DNA from 4 places in the Pseudobacter ginsenosidimutans genome. Region 2 is predicted to be linked to each of the others. Evidence: riboswitches for the same ligand, from Rfam matches in the RefSeq annotation. Region 2 holds a riboswitch; each other region holds the start of a gene.
What was found. Region 2 has a riboswitch for cobalamin ahead of metE (5-methyltetrahydropteroyltriglutamate--homocysteine S-methyltransferase). Riboswitches for the same ligand answer to the same signal wherever they lie in the genome.

Region 1 (5,618 bases), 1.4 Mb from region 2:
TCGCGGACCGGCCAGCAGCTTGTATGGCGCTGGCACCGGCGGTGCTGTGCTATTGAACAGTAGAACCAATGATTTCAAAGCCGGTGCTGAGATCGGCTACGGAGGCGGCAGCTTCGGCATGTTCAATCTCAATGCACAAATCAGAACCGGCGATTCAGACCGTAACAATATTTTCAATTATTCCCGCCAATCGGGTGATGGTTACCGTGATCATACCAGTTTCAGGAGAGATATGGCCAGTTGGGAATCGCAGTTCAAATTCAATGATCGGCAAAGTTTACAAACTTCCGTCCTCTATGGCGATCTCTATTACCAGACACCCGGCGGACTCACCAAGGCAGAGTACCTCGCCAATCCACGCGGGGCGCGGCCCGCAGCCGGTATGTTCCCCGGCGCTGATCAGGCAAATGCCAGCATCCGTCAGCAGACATTCCTCGCCGGTATCACACATAACTATGCATTCAGTGAGGCCCTTGAAAACACTACTACTGTGTACGGCGCGTTCAGTATGCTGAAGAATCCCACTTTCAGGAATTATGAAAAAAGATCAGAGCCGCATTTCGGTGGCCGGTCGGTTTTCACCTGGCGTGCAGCCATCAGTGACGCAACCCGTCTCACTATTCTCGCCGGAGCAGAAGCGCAACGCGGTTTCTTCAACACCAAAACATTCGCCAATAATGGCGGCAGCCCCGCTGCATTGCAAACCGATGATGAGATCAACAACTGGCTCTATTCAGTATTTGCGCAGGCAGAACTGCAATTCAAAACTGGTACCACTATCCAGGCAGGCGTAAGCAGCAATAAATCCAGCATCAGTATCCAACGTTTATCCTCACCCGATTTACCTCTACAAAAGAGAACCTATAATAATGAATGGGCGCCCCGTGTGGCCGTTTCGCAGAAGCTGATCCCGCAGTTACTCCTGTATGCGAGTGTGAGTCAGGGCTTCTCTCCCCCTACTTCACAGGAAGTATTGCCCAGCACCACCGAGATCAATACAAGCCTCAATGCCGAACATGGCGTGAACTACGAAGCAGGTGTGAAAAGCAATTGGTTCAATAACGCATTGTATGTTGAAGTGAATGCCTTCCGCTACCAATTGCAGGAAGCGATCGTTCAGCGAAGGGATGGCAGCGGCGCAGACTATTTCGAGAATGCAGGCAGCACCAGGCAGGAAGGTATCGAATCACAGGCACGATATCTTTTCGTTCCTAATAAACCTGGCTTTCTCTCCAATGTTCAACTCTGGGCCAGTCATACCTGGTACTTCTTCCGTTATCGTAATTTCAAACAGTTGAATACCGATCTGAAAGGAAAAGACCTACCCGGGGTTTCTCCACATACAGTAGCTGCGGGACTTGATGTAAATACAAAGCCAGGCCTCTATACCAATATCACCTTCTTCTACAGTGATCCCGTTGCGCTGAATGACGCCAATACGGATCATGCAGGCTCCTATCAACTCACCGGCGCCAGGGCCGGATGGCGCAAAGCTTTTAACGCACATATCAGTTTTGACCTCTATGCCGGGGTGGACAATCTCTTCAACACAGAGTATAGCCTGGGCAATGATGTGAATGCTGCCGGTGGCCGCTATTTCAACACTGCGCCGGGAGTAAATTACTTCGGCGGGCTTACACTTCGCTACGATTGGTAATAGAAAGTACTGCCCGCCATCACTCGCCCCGGGAGGCGGGCGACTGACCACACTCAAATAACACCCGTTAGTAAATAGTTTTTGTCCGGTGTTTCCACAGGAGTACATTTGCTGCCGTAATTGGTTTCCCGGATCCGCAAGGTCCCGGGATTAAAAGGGAAACCGGTGTAATTCCGGTGCTATCCCCGTAGCTGTAAGTTGCAGATGCAGTATCAGATCCCACTGCATCATTGTTCAATCTTCATACCACTATCTTTTTTCGATGGGAAGGTGTTGAACAGGTAACGAGCCAGAAGACCTGCCAGTTATGTTTCAATCACATCAACGAGCTTTCGGGTGAAAAGCCGGGATGAAATGAGCGCCTCATCGCGCTGCCTCACATTTCATTTCTGTAATGAATTTCCGAAGGCTCATAGTAAACTAACTATGAGCATGAACAAAAAACTTCTCTCCCTTGCCGCATTGCTGGCTGCGATGTATGCCAATGCGCAGGACTCCACTTCCGGAAAACAACTGGATGAAGTGGTGGTAACAGCTTCCAAGTACGAACGCAAAGCATCTGAAACAGGAAAAGTGATCACCGTTCTGGACAGAACTGTCCTGGACCGCAGCACCGGTAAAGACCTCGCCCAACTGCTCACCGAGCAAACAGGTATGGTAGTGAACGGCGCTACCAGCAATCCCGGAAAAGACAAATCGATCTTCTTCCGCGGCGCCACATCCAACTACACAGTGATCCTCATCAATGGAATTCCACTGGCCGATCCTTCCGGAACCGGCGGAGCATTTGATCTGCGCCTGATCCCTATCGATCAGATCGAAAGGATCGAGATCCTTAAAGGAGCTCAGTCTACACTCTACGGCCCCAACGCAGTTGCCGGTGTGATCAATATCATCACCCGCAAAGGCACCAAAGGAAAACCTGCCGAAGTATACGGCAGTTATGCCATGGGCAGCTACAATACCATCAAGGCCGATGCCGGAATGGGTGGAGGAAATGATAAACTCCGTTACAATATCGGATTCACCCATTTTGAAACGAAAGGTATCTCCGAAGCGCTGGACACGGCTGCTGTAAAGACTTTCGACAAAGATGGCTACATGCAGAAATCCGTGAACGTGAACCTCGATGGAGAGATCATCGAGAACCTTCGCGTAAAACCATTCTTCCGTTATGCCGCCATCGGCGGTGATTTCGATGGAGGCTCCTTCTTCGATTCAAAGACCAACAACTACGAAAGCAAACTCATCACGGCCGGTACCCAGGTGAATTACAAATTCAAAAAAGGACAGGTAACCGCCCAATACCAGTTCGATGATGTAGACAGGATCTCCGGCGGTTTCGCCTACAGGGGCAAGGCACAACTGGCTGAAGCATTCGCGCAATATGATCTACATGATAAAGTACAGGTTTTGGCTGGCTTCGATGCACGCATTCAGCAACTGCTGGATACCACTATCGAAAACAAGAACCCGGACATTACCATTCTCAGCCCCTATCTCTCCGTTTTCTTGAAAGACCTCAACGGCTTTTACCTGGAAGCAGGTGCTCGACTCAATAACCACAGTGAATTCGGCAATCATTTCACCTACAGCATCAATCCTTCTTATCTCATCAATAAGAACGTGAAAGTATTTGCGAATCTCGCTTCAGCTTTCAGAGCCCCCAGCCTGAACGAGCTCTATGGCCTTTGGGGCAGCAACCCTGAACTGAAGCCGGAAAAATCCTACACCTGGGAACTCGGTACACAGGCATCACTCATCAACAATGTGCTGGAAGCACGTGTTGTGTATTTCAACAGGCATATCAACGATGTGATCACCTGGATCAACAACCGAAATGAGAACCTGAACGAACAAAAAGACCAGGGCCTCGAGATCGAACCATCGATCAATATCACCAAAGACCTCAACATCAAAATGTATTACAGTTATGTTGATGGCAAAGTAACTACCACTGAAAACGGAAAAGACAGCACTTATTACAACCTGGTGCGGAGGCCCAAACATGCTTTCGGCGCAACCATCGGTTACCAGGTGACAAAGAACCTGTTCGTGAGCACCAATGTGTACACATATGGCAAACGTTATGATCTGGCCTTCGGACCTCCTCCCACTTATGCCCAGGTGATGGAGCCACTGAACAGCTACACAATCTGGAATGCCTATGCAGAATACAAACTACTGAACAACCGTATCCGTATATTTGCTGATGTGAAAAATATCACCGACGCCCAATACCAGGAGGTATTGGGTTATGGTACACTCGGCACCAATTTCATTGCCGGTGTGGCTGTCAGGTTATAAACTTTAAAACAGAACTTCCATGTCATTGAAACAATTCAATCCTCGCAACACAGTACTGTTCGCCTTTATGGTAGTGGTTGCACTGATGAGGATATTCCTCAGTGCTGAAGCGCCCATGAATCCCATCGCCACTTTCACTCCGCTCGGAGCAATGGCTTTATTTGGTGGGACCTATTTCAACAACAGGGCCAAATCTGTGCTCTTCCCTGTACTGACACTCTGGATGAGTGATATCATCCTCAACCGTTTTGTTTATTACAATGAGTGGAGATTCTTTTATGAAGGTTTCTACTGGACTTATATCTCTTATGCGCTGATGGCTGTAGCCGCTAAATTCATCATCCGCAAAGTGACTGTAAGCAATATCATCATTGCTTCACTGGCCGGCACCCTGATCCACTGGATCGGCACCAGCCCCGGTTGCTTCATGATTGAGAACAGCATGTACCCCAAAACATGGGCGGGTTATTTTACCAGCCTCGTGGCAGCCATTCCCTATGAAAGGAATTTCCTGATCGGTACATTGGTGTACAGTGGCGTCCTTTTCGGAGGTTTTGAACTGCTGCAACGCAGGTACAGTGCATTGCGACCAGCACATTGATCAACACATTCAATACAGCAACATGACAGCCTGCTCCTTTCTTCCCGCCGCCACGCAGATGATCTACGATATGCAATTGCAACACCTGTTGCAGGGCATCACGTTTGAATGTCCGCCACAGGCGCTGGCTGAAAAAAGAAAAGTGGTCCGTTGTGTGCTGGAAGGCAGGCAATACAGCAGTATCGAGATCGACAGGATCTTTTCTGCATCCAAAGCCCAGGGCAAAAGCCTCTACTATGTGGATGAAGCCGCCCTGGCGGAGATCGCACCGGATGTGATCTTCACGCAGGATGTATGTGAGGTCTGCCAGATCGATACTGCCTGTACCGCTGCCGCAGTGGCTAACCTGAACAAACAACCGAACCTGGTGGCGCTCACACCAAACAATCTCCAGGATGTTTTTCAAACAGCCATTACAATTGCATCCGCTTTGGGCGCTGAAGAAGCTGCCTATCCTTATCTCGCCAAACTGCAACAACGCATAGACAATATCATCGATACTCTACGCGCACACCGCGCCGCTCCAAAGCGCGTGATGATCATGGAATGGATCGAACCCGTATACAACTGCGGTCACTGGATCCCCTTTCAAGTGGCTTATGCAGGAGGGATCGATATGCTTTCCAATCCGGCGGGAGACAGCATCGTTACACCCTGGGAAAAGATCCTCCGCTATGATCCCGAAGTGCTGGTGATCGCTCCATGTGGTTTTGATGTAAAGAGAAGTAGTGAAGAATTACATCTCCTTACACAAAAGCCCGGTTGGGAAAATCTTACAGCCGTGAAAGAACAGGCTGTTCATATCGCCGACTACGATCTCTTCACTCAGCCCAGCGCCGGTACCCTGGTGGATGGTATCGAGATCCTGGCCGCCTGCTTTCATCCTCAATTCTTTTCCGTTCCCGGTCAGCTTCGTCATAAAACTGCATCACTCTTTCAAACCGGTAAAGCCTATGTGCAAGCATGAAGCAAAAAAATGCCCGCGCTGTGAAGCAGGCTTCGAATGCAAAGTGGGCGATGTAACCCATTGCCAGTGCTACGGCATTACTCTCG
Region 2 (5,618 bases):
GCTTGGTTACAACAATGAATTCGAAAACCTCCTGAAAGTTCCGGTGATCCAGGAGCGTATCAACTATCTGTCAGCCGCGCTGGCCAATACCAAATCCACCGACAAAAAAGAATATACTGTTTCGCTCATCCTCTTCAGTCTCCTGATCGAGAACGTGAGCCTCTTCAGTCAGTTTGCCATCATCCTGGCCTTTACCAGGTTCAAAGGACTGATGAAGAACGTGAGCAATATCATCGCCTGGACTTCAGTGGACGAGCAGATCCACGCCAATGCCGGTATTTTCCTCATCAATAAACTGAAGGAAGAATATCCGGAGATTTTCACGCCTGATACCATCAGCCATGTGCATGATATCGTTAAGCAATCCATCGAAACGGAAAGCCGTATGCTGGACTGGATCTTCAATGCAGGTAATATCGAGATCGTGAACAAACAAGATCTCACCAACTTCATGAAGAGAAGGGCTGATGACAGCCTGCAACAGATCGGAATGCCAGCCATCTTCAACGTTACTGCCAAAGAAGCCGGGGCCATGTTGTGGTTTGAAGAGGAAGTATTCTCCAATAGTCTGGACGACTTCTTTGCCAAGAGGCCCGTTGAATATACCAAGTTCGACAAGAGCATTTCTGCTCACGATTTGTTTTAATTGATTGAGATTAGTGTTTATCCAAACCCATTAAATCTTTTGTGTATGACAACATTATTTGAAACTGCCGCACCAGCTGCGGACCAATTACCAGATATAGCCGGCAAATATGAGCAGGAAAAATTGTGGTGGAAGAATGAAGAAAGTGAACAGATCCTGAACAGGGGCTATCTGCTGAAAGGGGAGACTGTTGAAGGTGCTATCGAACGTATCTGCAGCGCTGCAGCGCAACGTTTGTACAAGCCGGAGCTGAAAGATGCTTTCAAAGAAATGGTGGAAAGAGGATGGATGAGCCTCAGCTCTCCCATCTGGGCCAATATGGGTACGGAAAGAGGATTGCCTATCTCCTGCTTCAACGTACACGTTCCCGATCATATCGAAGGCATCACCCACAAACTGGGTGAAGTGATCATGCAAACCAAGCTCGGCGGCGGAACCTCCGCTTACTTCGGCGCCCTCCGCGAACGCGGAAGCGCAGTGACCGACAATGGTAAGAGCAGTGGAGCCGTTAGTTTCATGCGCCTTTTCGATACAGCCATGGACACCATCTCACAAGGTGGCGTTAGACGCGGCGCCTTTGCTGCCTACATGGATATCGATCACGGTGATATCGAAGAATTCCTCTCTATCAAAGATATCGGTCACCCCATCCAGAATCTTTTCTACGGTGTTTGTGTGCCCGACTATTGGATGCAGGATATGATCGATGGAGATATGAAGAAAAGGGAGATCTGGGCCAAAGTGCTTGAAAGCCGCCAGCAGAAAGGACTTCCATATATCTTCTTCTCCGATAACGTGAACAGGAACAAACCACAGGTATACAAAGACCAGAACCTGACCATTCACGCCAGCAATCTCTGTTCCGAGATCATGCTGCCCTCTTCCATCGACGAGTCATTCATCTGCTGCCTCTCCTCCATGAACCTGGAGCTGTACGATGAATGGAAAGATACCAATGCAGTGAAGCTGGCAGTATTCTTCCTCGATGCAGTATTGCAGGAATTCATCGCCAAAACTGAAGGCAATCACTATCTCGAAGCAGCCAACAAGTTTGCCAAAAGACACCGCGCGCTCGGATTAGGCGTACTGGGATGGCATTCTTACCTGCAAAAGAATATGATACCGTTTGAAGGACTGCGCGCCAAGCAACTGACCGCCGCCATTTTCAAAGACATCCAGGAGAAAGCCAACAAGGCCAGCAAAGACCTGGCATGGATCTATGGCGAACCCGATCTGTTGAAAGGATACGGCAAGAGGAACACCACTTTGCTGGCCATCGCTCCAACAACTTCTTCCAGCGCGATCCTCGGACAAACATCACCCGGCATCGAGCCATTCAGCAGCAACTATTACAAAGCAGGTCTTTCCAAAGGCAACTTCATGCGCAAGAACAAATACCTGAAAGAACTGCTGGTGAAGAAAGGCATCGATAATGAAGATACATGGCGCGGCATTATGCTGAACCATGGTAGCGTACAGCACCTGAAAGAGCTGACACAGGATGAAAAAGATGTGTTCAAAACATTCAAGGAGATCAGTCAGCTGGAAATCATCCAACAGGCTTCCATCCGTCAGCAATATGTTGACCAGAGCCAGAGCCTGAACCTGAACATCCCTTCGGATCTTCCCGTAAGAGAAGTGAACAAACTGCTGATCGAAGCCTGGAAACTGGGTGTTAAGACCCTGTACTACCAGCGCAGCCAAAGCGTTTCAAAAGAAATGGTCACCAACCTGGTGAGCTGCAAAAGCTGCGAAGCATAGACTTATCTTTCTATAGTATATCGAAGGCGCACCTCTTGCAGGTGCGCTTTTGCTTTTCAGATCAACCTCTTCATTTCCTGCAAATGCACTAATTTGCATCCTCAAGTTCTTTTCTATACATCTTATCAAACAGTATAGGTTCCCATGTAAGATGGGATTAATAGGGAATTGTGTGCGAATCACAAGCTGTCCCGCAACTGTAAGTAACATACCTGAGTTTTTACCCTCGTTGTCCACTGTTCCGCAAACACGGAATGGGAAGGACGGTAGAAACGTTACAAGCCAGGAGACCTGCCTTTATTGAATTTGACAGTGCTTTCGTGGAAAGAAGCGATTGTTGAATTGATATGCTCCAACACATACCGCTTTAGCTTCAGCTGGTAATGTGATCGCATGCGCATATCCATCTCTTCCGTCTTTCTTCTTTTTCATTATTGCATTCCTGTTTAGCAAAGAGCTTTTAACTGATTCATCATCTTTAAAAGCGAGAACATGCAAACACAAAACCTCGGCTACCCGCGGATTGGCAGCCAAAGAGAACTCAAGAAAGCATCAGAGCAGTACTGGGCCGGAAAACTGAGTGCACAGCAACTGATGCAAACCGGTAGCGCCATCAGGCTGCACAACTGGAAACTGCAAAAAGATGCCGGTATCGATCTCATTCCCTGCAATGATTTTTCTTTTTATGACCAGGTGCTGGACACCAGTTTGATGGTTGGGGCTATCCCTGCCCGTTACCACGACCTTGTGCAGGAGAAACAGCTGCCGCATATCGATCTGCTCTTCGCCATGGCCAGGGGCTATCAGAAAGATGGCTATGATATCACTGCCATGGAAATGACCAAATGGTTCGATACCAATTATCATTACATCGTTCCGGAATTCACAGCCAATCAGCAGTTCACTTTGTTCAGCAACAAAGCGCTGAATGAATTCAGTGAAGCAAGGCAGCATGGCATCCCGGCAAAGCCGGTGCTGCTCGGACCTGTTTCTTATCTCCTGCTGGGTAAAGAAAAGGAGCCAGGATTCCATCGCCTCGAACTGATCAAGAACCTGTTACCAGTGTACCTGGAAATGTTGAGCAAGCTTGAAGAGGCAGGCGCTTACTATATTCAGTTGGATGAGCCCTGTCTGTCACTTGACCTTACAGATGCCGAAAGGAAGGTGTTCACCAAAACCTACCAGGAGATCAGGAATAAATTCCCGCAACTGCAGCTCATACTTGCCAGTTATTTCGAATGTTATGGAGAGAATCTGGCAACAGTTCTGAGCCTCCCGGTACAGGTGCTGCACCTGGACCTCGTACGATGCCCTTCTCAACTGGATGATATTCTCGCCACGGAAATTGTACGTACCCGAACGGTCCTCTCTCTTGGTGTGGTGGATGGAAGGAATATCTGGAAAAATAATTTTGAGCATACCCTTGCACTGATCAATAAAGCTGTAGCCAAACTGGGTGCAGACAGGGTTTGGCTTGCGCCATCCTGTTCATTATTGCATGTTCCCTGTGACCTGGAATTGGAGAAAAATGAAAAAACACTCGCGCCGGAGATCAGGCAGTGGCTGGCATTCGCCAAACAGAAGATCGAAGAACTGGTTACACTCAAACAACTGGCGGCAGGAGAGAACAATGAAATAGCCAATGCCAGATTGAAAGAGAATATAACGGCTAATAATAACCGTAAAACATCTGCCCTGATCCATAATTCAACGGTGAAAGACCGGGTAGCGGCAATAACTCCAAAGGACGCATCCCGCAACAGTGTATTTGCTGATCGTAAAAAACTTCAGCATGAAGCATTGAAGCTGCCTTTGTTCCCTACCACTACTATCGGTTCTTTTCCGCAAACAGCTGAAGTGAGAAGCTGGCGGGCTAAATGGAAAAAGGGAGAGCTCACACAGGAACAATACGATGAACTGATCGAAAAGGAAACTGAAGCGAGTATCCGCTGGCAGGAAGAGATGGGGATCGATGTACTGGTCCATGGCGAATTCGAGCGCAATGATATGGTGGAGTATTTCGGCGAGCAGCTCAGTGGTTTCGTATTCTCTCAGAATGGCTGGGTGCAGAGCTATGGCAGCCGCTGCGTGAAGCCGCCCATCATTTATGGAGACGTGAGCCGCCCTGCTCCCATGACCATACGCTGGACATCCTATGCGCAATCACTCACGGGCAAACCCGTGAAAGGAATGCTCACCGGACCGGTCACGATACTGCAATGGAGCTTCGTGCGCAATGACCAGCCTCGCAGTGAAACCTGTACCCAGATTGCGCTTGCGATCAGGGATGAAGTAATTGGTTTGGAACAGTCCGGCATTGGCCTGATCCAAATTGATGAACCTGCCATTCGCGAAGGGCTTCCCTTGCGCAGGGAGCATTGGTCAGATTATCTCAACTGGGCTGTGCGTGCTTTCAGGATCTCAGCAAGTGGTGTGAAGGATGCCACGCAGATCCATACGCATATGTGTTATTCCGAGTTCAATGATATCATTTCACAGATCGCGGATATGGATGCCGATGTGATCACCATCGAGTGCAGCCGTTCACAAATGGAATTGCTGGATGCATTTGCTGAATTCAAATACCCCAATGAGATCGGACCGGGTGTGTATGATATTCACTCCCCGCGCGTGCCATCGAAAGAGGAAATGATTCGGCTCATGGAAAAAGCGAGGGCTGTCATACCTTCGGAACAACTCTGGGTGAACCCCGACTGCGGCCTGAAAACCCGCGGCTGGAGCGAAACCAAAGCAGCTTTGCAGGAAATGGTGGAAGCCGCCAGGGAACTGAGAAAGAACATGGCCGTTCAGGCATGATATATTTTTCCAACAGGCTGAATAGCCTCAGCCTGTTGGTTTCATTCATTAACAATAACTGATGAACCAGGAAAGAAGAGACCAATCCATTACAAGGATCTTTAAAGCAGTATTTCCAGACAGCACCAATCATTATGACACATTATTCGGAGGCACCGCCATGGCGCTGATGGACGAGGTTGCATTCATAACTGCTACGCGCTACAGCCGGCAACGCATGGTAACGGTGAGCAGCGACCGAATCGATTTCAAGATGCCGATCCCCGCAGGCACCATCATCGAGCTGGTGGGCATGGTATCCTATGTTGGCAATACCAGCCTGAAGGTAAAAGTGGAAGTGTTCATAGAACAGATGTACTCCAACGACAGGGACAGGGCCATCAGCGGCGAGTTT
Region 3 (5,618 bases), 3.2 Mb from region 2:
TTATTGTAATACCGCAGCCTCTTTCCCTGAGGGTGTGCTCAAGGCGCACCAGCTCCTCCACCAGATCTATCCTTCTTCCGAGGGCCGGCATTTCTTTGGCATTTCCCGCCCCGTGAACGGTGAGATCGAATACAAAGCCGCTGTGAGCCTTGCTCCCGGCGAACAGCCTGTTACAGACAGGTTTGAAAGGTTCGTGATCAAAAAGGGCCTCTTCCTCAGCAGCACGATCCATAATTTCATGGATAATATCCCATCTATCCAGAAAACTTTCGAGCACCTGGTGAAAGACCCGCGTGTGGACCACGATGGCTATTGCCTGGAAGAATATCCGGATGAAAAGAATATGATCTGTATGGTTACCCTGGATGATGATAAAGTGCAGGACATGCACCGGAAAGAACTGGCAAAAGAGTACGGTGCATTGTATGAAAACCTTTTGTCCACTATTCTGTCTTTCAAAGAAAAGGACTACAACAAGCGGCCGTTCAGCGGCGGCTGGAGCCCCGCGCAGGTAGTGGACCATATCATTCAGGCCACCGGCGGACTGCCTGATCAGTATACCATGGATACAGACCGGCTCTATTCCGAGAAAGATGAAATGACCCGTTCTGCTTTCCTGAATTTCGATACAAAAATGCAGGCGCCTGATTTCCTTCAACCTGAACAAAGGGATTATAACAGGGATGAACAGGTTAAAACTATTGAAGGGATCCGCGACCAGCATATGCAGTCCATCCGTGATAAGGATCTCTTTGCCATCTGCCTGGATTTTGAAATGCCGGTTTGGGGAACGCTTACCCGCTACGAATGGCTGAAGTTCATCGGCTATCATACTACCCGTCATATCCATCAATTGAAGAAGATCCACAATGCGGTATAATAATTTTCGTTATAAGTGCATTAAACCGTAAACACTGATTCCCGTCCGATAGAACAAGAAAATGCAATTATGACGAAATACCAACTGCTGCTGGCGATTCCATTATTTCTGATCTTCTCCTGTAAAAAAGATAATAGCGGCGATGAAGGAAATCCTCCTGATTCTGCCGCTTTGTATTTTCCGCCTGTATCCGGAACGGAATGGCAAACCACCAGCGCTGCTTCACTGAAATGGAACCAACCGGCCATTGATCAATTGTACACTTACCTGGATGCAAAAAGTACAAAAGCCTTTATCGTTTTAAAGGATGGAAAAATAGTATTGGAGAAATATTTCGGAACCTTTACGCAGAGCTCGGACTGGTATTGGGCTTCAGCCGGCAAGACCATGACGGCCCTGCTAACGGGCATTGCACAGGAAGAAGGTTTACTAAGGCTTTCCGATAAAACTTCAAAGTATCTCGGCACAGGCTGGACATCACTTACAACTGCAGAAGAAGACCTCATCACCATTCGTCACCAGCTCACCATGACAACCGGACTGGATGATGGCGTGGCCGACAGTGACTGCACCACGCCCGATTGTCTCAAGCGCAAAGCCGATGCAGGCACCCGCTGGGCCTATCACAATGCACCATATACGCTGATGGATAAGGTGATCGAAGCGGCAACCGGCAAAACTTTTCAGACTTATTTCCAACAGAAAATAAGGGACAGGATCGGCATGAAAGGCATCTGGCTGAAAAGCGGCTATAACAATGTGTATGGAAGCGATGCCAGAAGCATGGCGCGCTTCGGACTGCTGCTGCTCAATAAAGGAAAATGGGGTGAGACGGAGATACTGAAAGACCAGGAATTCTTCAATGCCCAGATCAACAGTTCCCAGCAACTCAATCCTTCATATGGTTATCTTACCTGGTTGAATGGAAAAACGAAATACATGCTCCCCACCCTGCAGGTGGTTTTCAACGGAGCTTTGGCTCCGAATGCGCCATCCGATATGTTTTGTGCACTCGGCAAGAACGATCAGAAGATCTATGTAGTCCCTTCACAAAAACTGGTAGTGATCAGAATGGGGGAATCTGCCGGAAACGTACAGCTGGCAGTCTCCAGCTTCGACAATGAATTGTGGGGAAAGCTCAAACCTGTGATCGGTTACTGATCCTTTTTTAGAAAAAACTGAACCCTCATGGTCATTGATTGTTTATGGAGGTATGAGCTCAGATCTATATTATCAGTTGGATAATCCTGCATGGTTTGCATTGACCGGCCCGCAGCAATCCTTTTCCACGGGAAATGGAAAAGTAAAAAGATATAAAACGAATAACCTTCCGTTTGCGGCCTATGATCATCAGCATAAGGATCAACTGCCACTACTGGACCAGCAACTTCAATCCGGGGAAATATTCTTTCTAATCGGCTCCATTCCAACACTTCCTCCAAACTGGATCATACTGGCAGAGCTCACCTGTCTGCAAATGATCAATCATATACCCATTACTCCTCTTCCTGATGCACCGGAGATATTGCCATTGGGCGAAGGCCAGAAGCAAGACATGATCGATCTGGTGCAACGGGTGCAGCCAGGTTATTTTGCACCTGATACCTATCAGCTGGGCGACTATTATGGCATCTGGCAGGATGGAAAGCTGGTGGCCATGGCCGGAGAGCGTATGCGCGTGAACGGTATGAGCGAGCTTAGCGCCATCTGCACAGATCCCGCATATACCGGTCGCAAGTATGCGCAGCACCTGATCATCAAAATCTGCAATGCAAATCACGCCAAAGGCATCATCCCATTTTTACATGTTCTGGATACGAATGAACGCGCGGTAAAACTCTATGAGTTCATGGGGTTTGAAACAAGAAGGACCATCTCTTTCTGGAAATTGCAAAAGAACTGATTCCTCCTGCCTATATTTGTAAAGTCTTTGGTTCATTACCCCGCATCCGGTAATGATTAAAAGGGAATCCGGTGGCTTCCGAAAGGAAGGAATCCGGAGCTGTCCCGCAACTGTAAGTTCCTTCATGAGTAAGCTCATGGATTGACGGATCTTCAAGCCACTGTCAGCAATGATGGGAAGGCATCCGAAAATGGAACGAGCCAGGAGACCTGCCAGAGGCTTCATACTTGATTCATAGCTTTCGGGTCAAAAGCAGTGAGTTGATGCCATCTATTCAGCTTTCTACCTGTATTGCCATTTTGTTCCCGCTCTTCCGGAGCTGGGGTTGCGTGGCTATACCGGTGTTTTTACAAGGCGTTGTTGGATCAGGTATGTAATTGGTTTTGTTTTTTTTCACCAAACTATCAGATATGAACAACCGCCATTACATCTTACGGGGCATGGTAGCCCTTGCAGTGGTAGTATCCATTGCATCCTGCAGTAAAAAAGACCAACTTGTTTCTGCTCCTTCCGAAGGCAAAGCACTACTGACGCCGGGAAAGTATGAGGACGGCATCATCCTAATCAATGAAGGTTGGTTCGGCCACGACAACGGCAATGTGAATTTTTACAAGTACGGCAGGGATACCATCGAACAGATGGTGTATCAACTCGAAAATCCCGGTAATCAGCTTGGCGTGACCACACAGTCCGGCGCAGTCTGGGATGGAAAACTGTACATCATGGCCAAGCAGGGGCCTTTGGTGGTTACCGATTCCAAAACGCTGGTGGAAACCGGCAGGATCGCAACCTTACCTGCAGATGGCCGCGCCTTCCTGGGTCTTACTTCCACAACAGGACTGATCAGTACACTGGACGGAGTGTACAACCTGAACCTTTCTCCATTATCAGTTGGCTCCAAACTAAGCGGCATCAGTGGTGAAACAGGCACCATGCGCAAAGAAGGTAATTACATTTTTATCCTTTCGCAATCTGAAGGGCTGATCATTCTCAATGCAACAACAAAAGCGATCGTGAAAAAGATTGCAGGGCTTCAGCAGGGATTGTGCAAGACTTCCGATGGCAGCCTTTGGATTGCCGGTGGCAGCACACTCGCGAGACTGAATGTGACCACACTGGACACAACGCGCATTACCATGCCATTCTCATTGGGGAATCCCTGGTTTGCGTGGAATGAAGGCACTGTTACCTGCTCTACCATCGATACGGCCGTATACCTTGCCCGTACCAATTCCTGGGGAGCGGGTGGTAACAGATTGTACAAGTATATCCCTGGTAACCTGGCTTCTTTATCTACCCCACTCGCCACCCTGCCTGCCAATCAGGAATTCTACGGGGCCGGCGTTCGCTATGATCCCAGTCAGCATAATCTGGTGGTAACCGCTGTGCAGTCAGGGTATGGACAAAACTATAAGTACAACAAACTGTACTTCTACAGTACCAACGGGAGTCTGACGAAAACAATTTCTTACGAATATTTCTATTTTCCGGCGCTACCGGTGTTCAACTAACGTAGACCAATAGTTGTATTGTGGTGCAAGAGCCATCCCGGGAGGGATGGCTTCTTCTTTTCCATTTTTCTATCATAAAATAGTGTAACTTCCCTATCCGCACCCACCAGGACCCGAAAACGCTCCCCTCTTAATTCCGGCTCTAAGTCCAATCATTTACCATCAAACCGGTTATAATGGCAAAAACAGCAGCAGAACTTATAAAAGAAGCTAAACTACAAGCAGAGAACCTGACACCTGTTCAGGTGAACAAAGAAGTGAAACAGGGCGCTACTTTGATAGACATCCGTGAAACCGAGGAGATCGGCAGTATCGGAAAGATCCCAGGTTCTGTGCATGCGCCCCGTGGGCTGATCGAATTCTACGCAGATGAATCCACACCCTATCACAAACAGGAATTCGAAAAAAGTAACCGGATCATCCTGCATTGCGCCTCTGGTGGGCGTTCTGCGCTTGCAGTCCGTACTTTGAAAGAAATGGGATACGAGAATATTGCGCATCTGGACGGTGGTATCAAGGCATGGAAAGAAGCTGGCCTGCCTGTTGAATAAGAAGACCATCGCGTATCTTGCAGGAGTGAATGCCATTGAAAGTATCAGGAACCTGTACATCCCCATTCAGCCGACGGTAAAGCAGTCCGCTGACAATGTCGCTTACCTGGAATTCCTTCCCCATCCTTCGCTTCAGCAATATATTTACTGTTACTGGGAGTTGAAAACATTGGCTCCATTGAATGAAGCATTCATCTATCGTGTGGTGGCGGATGGGTGTATCGATATTTATTTTGAACTAGGAAACCCTGCAGAGAACTGGGTGATGGGATTCTGCAAAAAATACACCGAGTTTCCGATCGGCAATCAGTTCCATTACGTGGGCGTCCGGTTTCTTCCAACCATGTTCCCCCAATTATTCCGCGTTGATGCATCTACGTTAAGTAACAGGTATGAGGAACTGAATGTTGTTGTTCCTGAAACGGCCCGATTCATTGCCAGCCGATTTCACTCAGACATGAACGTTACAGAGATGTCTGGGCTGTTCGATAACTGGTTTGCGAAAGTGATCCTGGCGGCAGAGTTTGATGAGGATAACCGGCTGTATGAGGCCATCGGCATCATTTTGCAGCAGTCAGGCGTATTGAATGTGGAAGCGGATCTGAATACCGGGATCAGTCCCCGTCAACTTCGCCGGTTGTTTGAATTCTATATTGGCGATACGCCAAAGACATTCAGTAAGGTAGTGCGATTTCAGAATATCCTTCGCGCCAAACCAAGTACGCAAAGCCTTCGCAACAACAAACTGTTCTTCGATGTGGGGTATTACGATC
Region 4 (5,618 bases), 2.7 Mb from region 2:
CGACGAACGTAGATGTTGGAAGTGTACGGTTCAAAGCATTCGTTGTTGCCGAGGATCTGAGAAGTGGAGGCGGTGGGCATGGGGGCAACCAGCAATGAGTTGCGAACGCCATGCTTCATCACTTCAGCTTTGAGGCTGTACCAGTCCCAGCGGAGACTTGGTTCAACGCCCCACATGTCGAACTGGAACTGCCCTTTGGAAGCGGGTGAGCCGGCAAAGGTTTCGTATGCGCCTTCTACTTTTGCCAGGTCTTTGGAGGCTGTCATGGCGGCGAAGTAGATGGTTTCGAAGATGTCTTTGTTCAGTTGTTTGGCTTCATCGCTTTCGAAAGGCATGCGGAGCAGGATGAATACATCGGCCAGTCCCTGAACGCCGAGACCGATAGGCCTGTGGCGGAGGTTGGAAGTTTCAGCTTCCTTTACAGGGTAATAGTTATAGTCGATGATCTTGTTGAGGTTCTTTGTTGCCTCGTAGGTGATCTCATAGAGTTTGTTGTGGTCGAACTTGCCATCGATCACAAAGCGGGGCAGTGCGAGGGAGGCGAGGTTACAAACTGCTACTTCATCAGGTGAAGTGTATTCCAGGATCTCTGTGCAGAGGTTGGAGCTCTTGATGGTGCCGAGGTTCTGCTGGTTGGATTTGCGGTTGGCGGAATCCTTGTACAGCAGGTAAGGCGTTCCTGTTTCGATCTGTGCGTCCAGGATTGCAAACCAGAGGTCCTGCGCTTTAACGGTCTTGCGCATACGCTTTTCCTGTTCATACTGATTGTACAGTTTTTCGAATTCATCTCCCCAGCATTCGTGGAGGCCTGGCGCTTCGTGGGGGCAGAACAGGCTCCAGTCGCCGTTCTCTTCCACACGTTTCATGAAGAGGTCCGGGATCCAGAGGGCGTAGAAGAGGTCGCGTGCGCGGAGTTCTTCTTTACCGTGGTTCTTGCGGAGGTCGAGGAATTCGAATACGTCTGCGTGCCATGGTTCGAGGTAGATGGCGAATGCGCCTTTACGTTTGCCGCCGCCCTGATCTACGTAGCGGGCAGTGTCGTTGTAAACGCGCAGCATGGGGATGATGCCGTTGCTGGTGCCGTTGGTGCCGCCGATATAGGAGCCGGTGGCGCGGATGCCATGAATAGACAGACCGATACCGCCGGCGCTCTGGGAGATCTTGGCTGTTTGTTTGAGGGTGTCGTAGATACCATCGATGCTATCGTCCTTCATGGTGAGGAGGAAGCAGGAGCTCATCTGTGGTTTGGGTGTACCTGCATTGAAGAGTGTGGGCGTAGCGTGTGTGAACCAGCGTTCGCTCATCATATGGTAGGTTTTGATAGCGGCATCGATATCCTGTTTGTGGATACCGAGGGCAACGCGCATGTACATATGCTGCGGGCGTTCTGCTACTTTACCGTCCACTTTGAGGAGGTATGATTTCTCGAGTGTTTTGAAACCGAAATAATCGAATGCATAATCGCGGTCGTAGATGATGGTGGAGTCCAGCAGTTCGTGGTGTTGCTGGATCACTTCCCATACGTCGTCTGCGAGGAGGGGTGCGGCTTTGCCGGCTTTGGCGTCCCTGCATTCGTAGAGGAGCTTCATGGTATCTGAGAAGCTCTTGATAGTATTCTTGTGCAGGTTACTGATGGCGATGCGGCTGGCGAGCAGTGCATAGTCCGGGTGCTTCACGGTGAGTGAGGCGGCAGTTTCTGCAGCGAGGTTGTCCAGTTCAGTGGTGGTAACGCCATCGTATAATCCTTCGATCACTTTCTTGGCCACATCGATGGAATTCACGAACCGTCTGTCGAGACCGTAGCAGAGTTTTTCAACGCGTGCCGTGATCTTATCGAATTTGACGGATTCTTTTTTTCCGTTTCTTTTAACTACAAACATGTGCTGAGATATTAATGGTGGTAGTAAGTATGGTTAGTTTATCAGGTATTGCTTAGAAATCTTCATCCAGGGAGAAGGAATTATTTTCTTTGTTGCCTCCCATTACACCTGCTTTCTGGTAATCACCCACGCGTTTTTCGAAGAAGTTGGTTTTGCCTTCGAGCGAGATCATTTCCATGAAGTCGAATGGGTTGGTGGCGTTGAACATCTTTTCACATCCCAGTTCCATGAGCCAGCGATCTGCAACGAACTCGATGTATTGCTGCATGAGGCGGGCATTCATGCCGATGAGGTCAACGGGTAGTGCTTCAGTGACGAATTCTTTTTCGATGCGGACAGCGTCTCCGATGATCTTGTACACCTGTTCTTTGGGAAGCTGGTTGTTGAGCATGCTGTAAAGAAGACAGGCGAATTCACAGTGGAGGCCTTCATCGCGACTGATCAGTTCATTGGAGAAAGTGAGGCCTGGCATGAGGCCGCGTTTTTTCATCCAGAAGATGGAGCAGAAGGAGCCGGAGAAGAAGATGCCTTCAACGGCGGCGAATGCGACCAGTCTTTCTGCAAAGGAGCCGTTCTCGATCCAGCGGAGCGCCCATTCGGCTTTCTTTTTCACTGCGGGTACTGTATCGATGGCGTGGAAGAGATGGTGTTTTTCCTGTGGGTCTTTTACATATGTATCGATCAGGAGGGCATAAGTTTCAGAATGGATATTTTCCATCATGATCTGGAAGCCGTAGAAGCAGCGTGCTTCGGGGAGTTGCACTTCAGACATGAAGTTAACGGCCAGGTTTTCGTTCACGATGCCATCGCTGGCTGCGAAGAATGCCAATACGTGGGAGATGAAATGACGCTCTCCGTCGTTCAGGGCAGCCCAGTCTTTCAGGTCGCCACTCAGGTCTATCTCTTCAGCTGTCCAGAAACTGGCTTCATGCTTCTTGTACATTTCCCAGACTCTGGGATAGTTGATGGGAAGGATCACAAAGCGATCTTTGTTTTCCTGTAAAAGAATTTCGTTTTCGTGTTGCATACTATCGCTTTTAAATTCACATTTTAATGATCGCAGTGAGGGTAAGTGACGGCGATAATATGCCCTCTACTTCATTCCTGGAATAAAGTACAGGCATCTATCATAGTTATGCATTTACCTTTAATGCGAAGGATTCAGCACAGATCAATACCGGCAGGTATTCTGACTTGTTTGTAGTCCGCTTTTTGAGGGCGGTAAACTTACAGTTGCGCAACAGTCCATGAATCACACATGGTTCCCCTGAAATCTCCCGGAGGCTGCGAGCAGGTCCGGGAACCGGTACAAATTGCGTACAAGAGCTGACTGCAAACGTAGCATCCGGGGGAGCGTTTTCCAATTTAACTTAATCACAGGATGTGTATAATTAATGGGGATGATGTGGAAGTGCAGGAATGATGCGGCTTATGTCTGGTAAGGGTTTGAAGGGTGCAGAAGCATTACGGGTTTGGAAGGAGGTGATGGCCGGAAAGGCCCATTGGGGTTGAATGGTGGATTGCAAAACGATAGATGGAAACACTTATCAGGCAGCAAAAAAAATAATCATGTAATAAAATTATAGATATGTCCCTTTAGGCCTTTAGTAACGTTAATGAATATGCGATCTATTCCGGGTTATTTATATCGATTACATAACCTGTTCATTCTTCTCTATGGCCGGTTTGCGGAAAATCCCGCTCTGCCTTGTCCGGATCACTTTGCAACCGGTTGTTACGTGTCTTCTGGACGCATTCAAAAAAATATTGATAAGTTCCACCATAAGACTAACGATCGTTACCTTACTTTTGGATTGCCAAACAGATCCTGTCATCAGACAACAACATTTTTTTCAGATGAAAACAACCAGCAGTATTCTCTTACTTCATGAGGTAGGCATTCACGACATCGACCTGGTCGGTGGCAAGAATGCTTCCCTGGGCGAGATGCTACAAAACCTCACCAATCTTGGTGTAAACATTCCCGGAGGTTTTGTCATCACAGTGAACGCCTACAATGAGTTTATCAAATTCAACAATCTCGACTCAACCATCCGGGCGCTGGTGAAAGAGATCGATTACAACAACGTGGAATCGCTTCGCCGTGCAGGTTTGCAGGTCCGGAACCTGGTGCGTAACTCCAAATTCCCTCCGGAACTGGGGCAGCAGATCATCGAAGCATACTACACGCTCTCTGCAAAGTATGATCAGCAAGGTACAGACGTGGCCGTGCGTTCTTCCGCCACCGCTGAAGATCTGCCCGATGCATCCTTTGCAGGTCAGCAGGAAACTTATCTCAACGTACGCGGACCAGCCGCGCTCATCGATGCAGTTCGTAACTGTTTTGCATCACTCTTCACGGACCGCGCCATCAGCTATCGCGAAACTTTCAAGTACGATCACTTCTCCGTAGGCCTTTCCGTCTGCGTACAGAAAATGGTCCGTTCAGACCTTGGAAGTTCCGGCGTTGCTTTCTCACTCGATACCGAGAGCGGTTTCAAAGATGTGATCGTGATCAACGGTTCTTACGGACTGGGTGAAATGGTAGTGCAGGGCAGCGTATCTCCTGATGAATTCATCGTGTTCAAGCCCACGCTGGAAAAGGGATACAAATCCATCATCGAGAAAAAGCTCGGCGTAAAGGACCAGAAGATGGTGTATGGAGATGATCCTGATGAGCGCGTACGCATCATCCCAACAGAACGTTCTGCGCAGTACCGTTTTTGTCTTTCCGATGAGAACATCCTGAAGCTTGCCGGATGGGTGGCCATCATCGAACAGTACTACAGCAAGATCAAGAACTACTGGTGCCCTATGGACGTGGAATGGGCGCTGGACGGACTTTCCCAGGAACTCTTCATTGTGCAGGCCCGCCCGGAAACCATTCACTCGCGCAAGCAACACAATACCATCACAGAGTATGTGATGAAGAACAAGCCTGAAGACGCCAAACCCATCGTGAAAGGAATTGCCGTTGGTGATAAGATCGGCGCCGGCAAGGTCAGCATCATGTTCTCCCTCGACAAACGCGTGGAAGAAGGACATGAATTCAAGGAAGGCGATGTACTGGTAACCGACATGACGGACCCGGACTGGGAGCCGATCATGAAGAAAGCATCTGCCATCGTTACCAATAAGGGTGGAAGGACTTGTCACGCCGCCATCGTGGCGCGCGAGATGGGCGTTCCGGCCATCGTAGGTTGTGGCAATGCCACAGAGATCCTCCAGGAAGGTCAGGCTATCACCATCTCCTGCGCGGAAGGCGATGAAGGTTTCGTGTATAGCGGAATACTCGATTATGAAGTCAACGAAACTTCCCTCGACGATCTCCCGCAAACCGATACAGCGCTCATGCTGAACGTGGCATCGCCAGCACTGGCATTCCGTTTTTCGCATATCCCCAACCGTGGGGTAGGACTGGCGCGCGAAGAGTTCATCATCAACAATTATATCGGCGTTCACCCGCTGGCATTGTTGCAGCATAAAGAGTTGAATGATCCCGAGCTCACACGCACCATCGAAAAACTCACCAAAGGATACGCCAATGAAGAAGAGTTCTTCATCAGGAAACTTTCTTATGGTATCGCCAAGATCGCTTCGGCTTTCTATCCCAATAAAGTGATCGTTCGTTTCTCCGACTTCAAGAGCAATGAATACTTCAATCTGCTCGGCGGTAAATATTTCGAACCGCATGAGGAGAACCCGATGATCGGATGGCGTGGCGCTTCCCGCTACTAT

Region 1: it holds a riboswitch for cobalamin, as region 2 does, so the genes downstream of both, FSB84_RS04250 (TonB-dependent receptor plug domain-containing protein) here and metE (5-methyltetrahydropteroyltriglutamate--homocysteine S-methyltransferase) in region 2, are expected to answer to the same signal.
Region 3: it holds a riboswitch for cobalamin, as region 2 does, so the genes downstream of both, FSB84_RS22705 (DUF5074 domain-containing protein) here and metE (5-methyltetrahydropteroyltriglutamate--homocysteine S-methyltransferase) in region 2, are expected to answer to the same signal.
Region 4: it holds a riboswitch for cobalamin, as region 2 does, so the genes downstream of both, FSB84_RS30015 (ribonucleoside-diphosphate reductase small subunit) here and metE (5-methyltetrahydropteroyltriglutamate--homocysteine S-methyltransferase) in region 2, are expected to answer to the same signal.

Annotation. Positions count from the first base shown of each region.
Region 1 covers NZ_CP042431.1:1,078,911-1,084,528, forward strand. Annotated here, with positions in the region: gene FSB84_RS04245 (TonB-dependent receptor) at 1-1,657, shown strand, start outside; cobalamin riboswitch at 1,762-1,977, shown strand; gene FSB84_RS04250 (TonB-dependent receptor plug domain-containing protein) at 2,090-3,964, shown strand; gene FSB84_RS04255 (DUF6580 family putative transport protein) at 3,984-4,565, shown strand; gene FSB84_RS04260 (ABC transporter substrate-binding protein) at 4,588-5,532, shown strand; gene FSB84_RS04265 (cysteine-rich CWC family protein) at 5,519-5,618, shown strand, end outside.
Region 2 covers NZ_CP042431.1:2,516,931-2,522,548, forward strand. Annotated here, with positions in the region: gene FSB84_RS10335 (ribonucleotide-diphosphate reductase subunit beta) at 1-646, shown strand, start outside; gene FSB84_RS10340 (ribonucleoside-diphosphate reductase subunit alpha) at 692-2,407, shown strand; cobalamin riboswitch at 2,527-2,720, shown strand; gene metE (5-methyltetrahydropteroyltriglutamate--homocysteine S-methyltransferase) at 2,900-5,224, shown strand; gene FSB84_RS10350 (acyl-CoA thioesterase) at 5,286-5,618, shown strand, end outside.
Region 3 covers NZ_CP042431.1:5,759,866-5,765,483, reverse strand. Annotated here, with positions in the region: gene FSB84_RS22720 (DinB family protein) at 1-880, shown strand, start outside; gene FSB84_RS22715 (serine hydrolase domain-containing protein) at 950-2,041, shown strand; gene FSB84_RS22710 (GNAT family N-acetyltransferase) at 2,094-2,783, shown strand; cobalamin riboswitch at 2,795-3,014, shown strand; gene FSB84_RS22705 (DUF5074 domain-containing protein) at 3,194-4,294, shown strand; gene FSB84_RS22700 (rhodanese-like domain-containing protein) at 4,471-4,845, shown strand; gene FSB84_RS22695 (AraC family transcriptional regulator) at 4,802-5,618, shown strand, end outside.
Region 4 covers NZ_CP042431.1:7,649,438-7,655,055, reverse strand. Annotated here, with positions in the region: gene FSB84_RS30020 (ribonucleoside-diphosphate reductase subunit alpha) at 1-1,880, opposite strand, end outside; gene FSB84_RS30015 (ribonucleoside-diphosphate reductase small subunit) at 1,933-2,907, opposite strand; cobalamin riboswitch at 3,043-3,203, opposite strand; gene ppsA (phosphoenolpyruvate synthase) at 3,738-5,618, shown strand, end outside.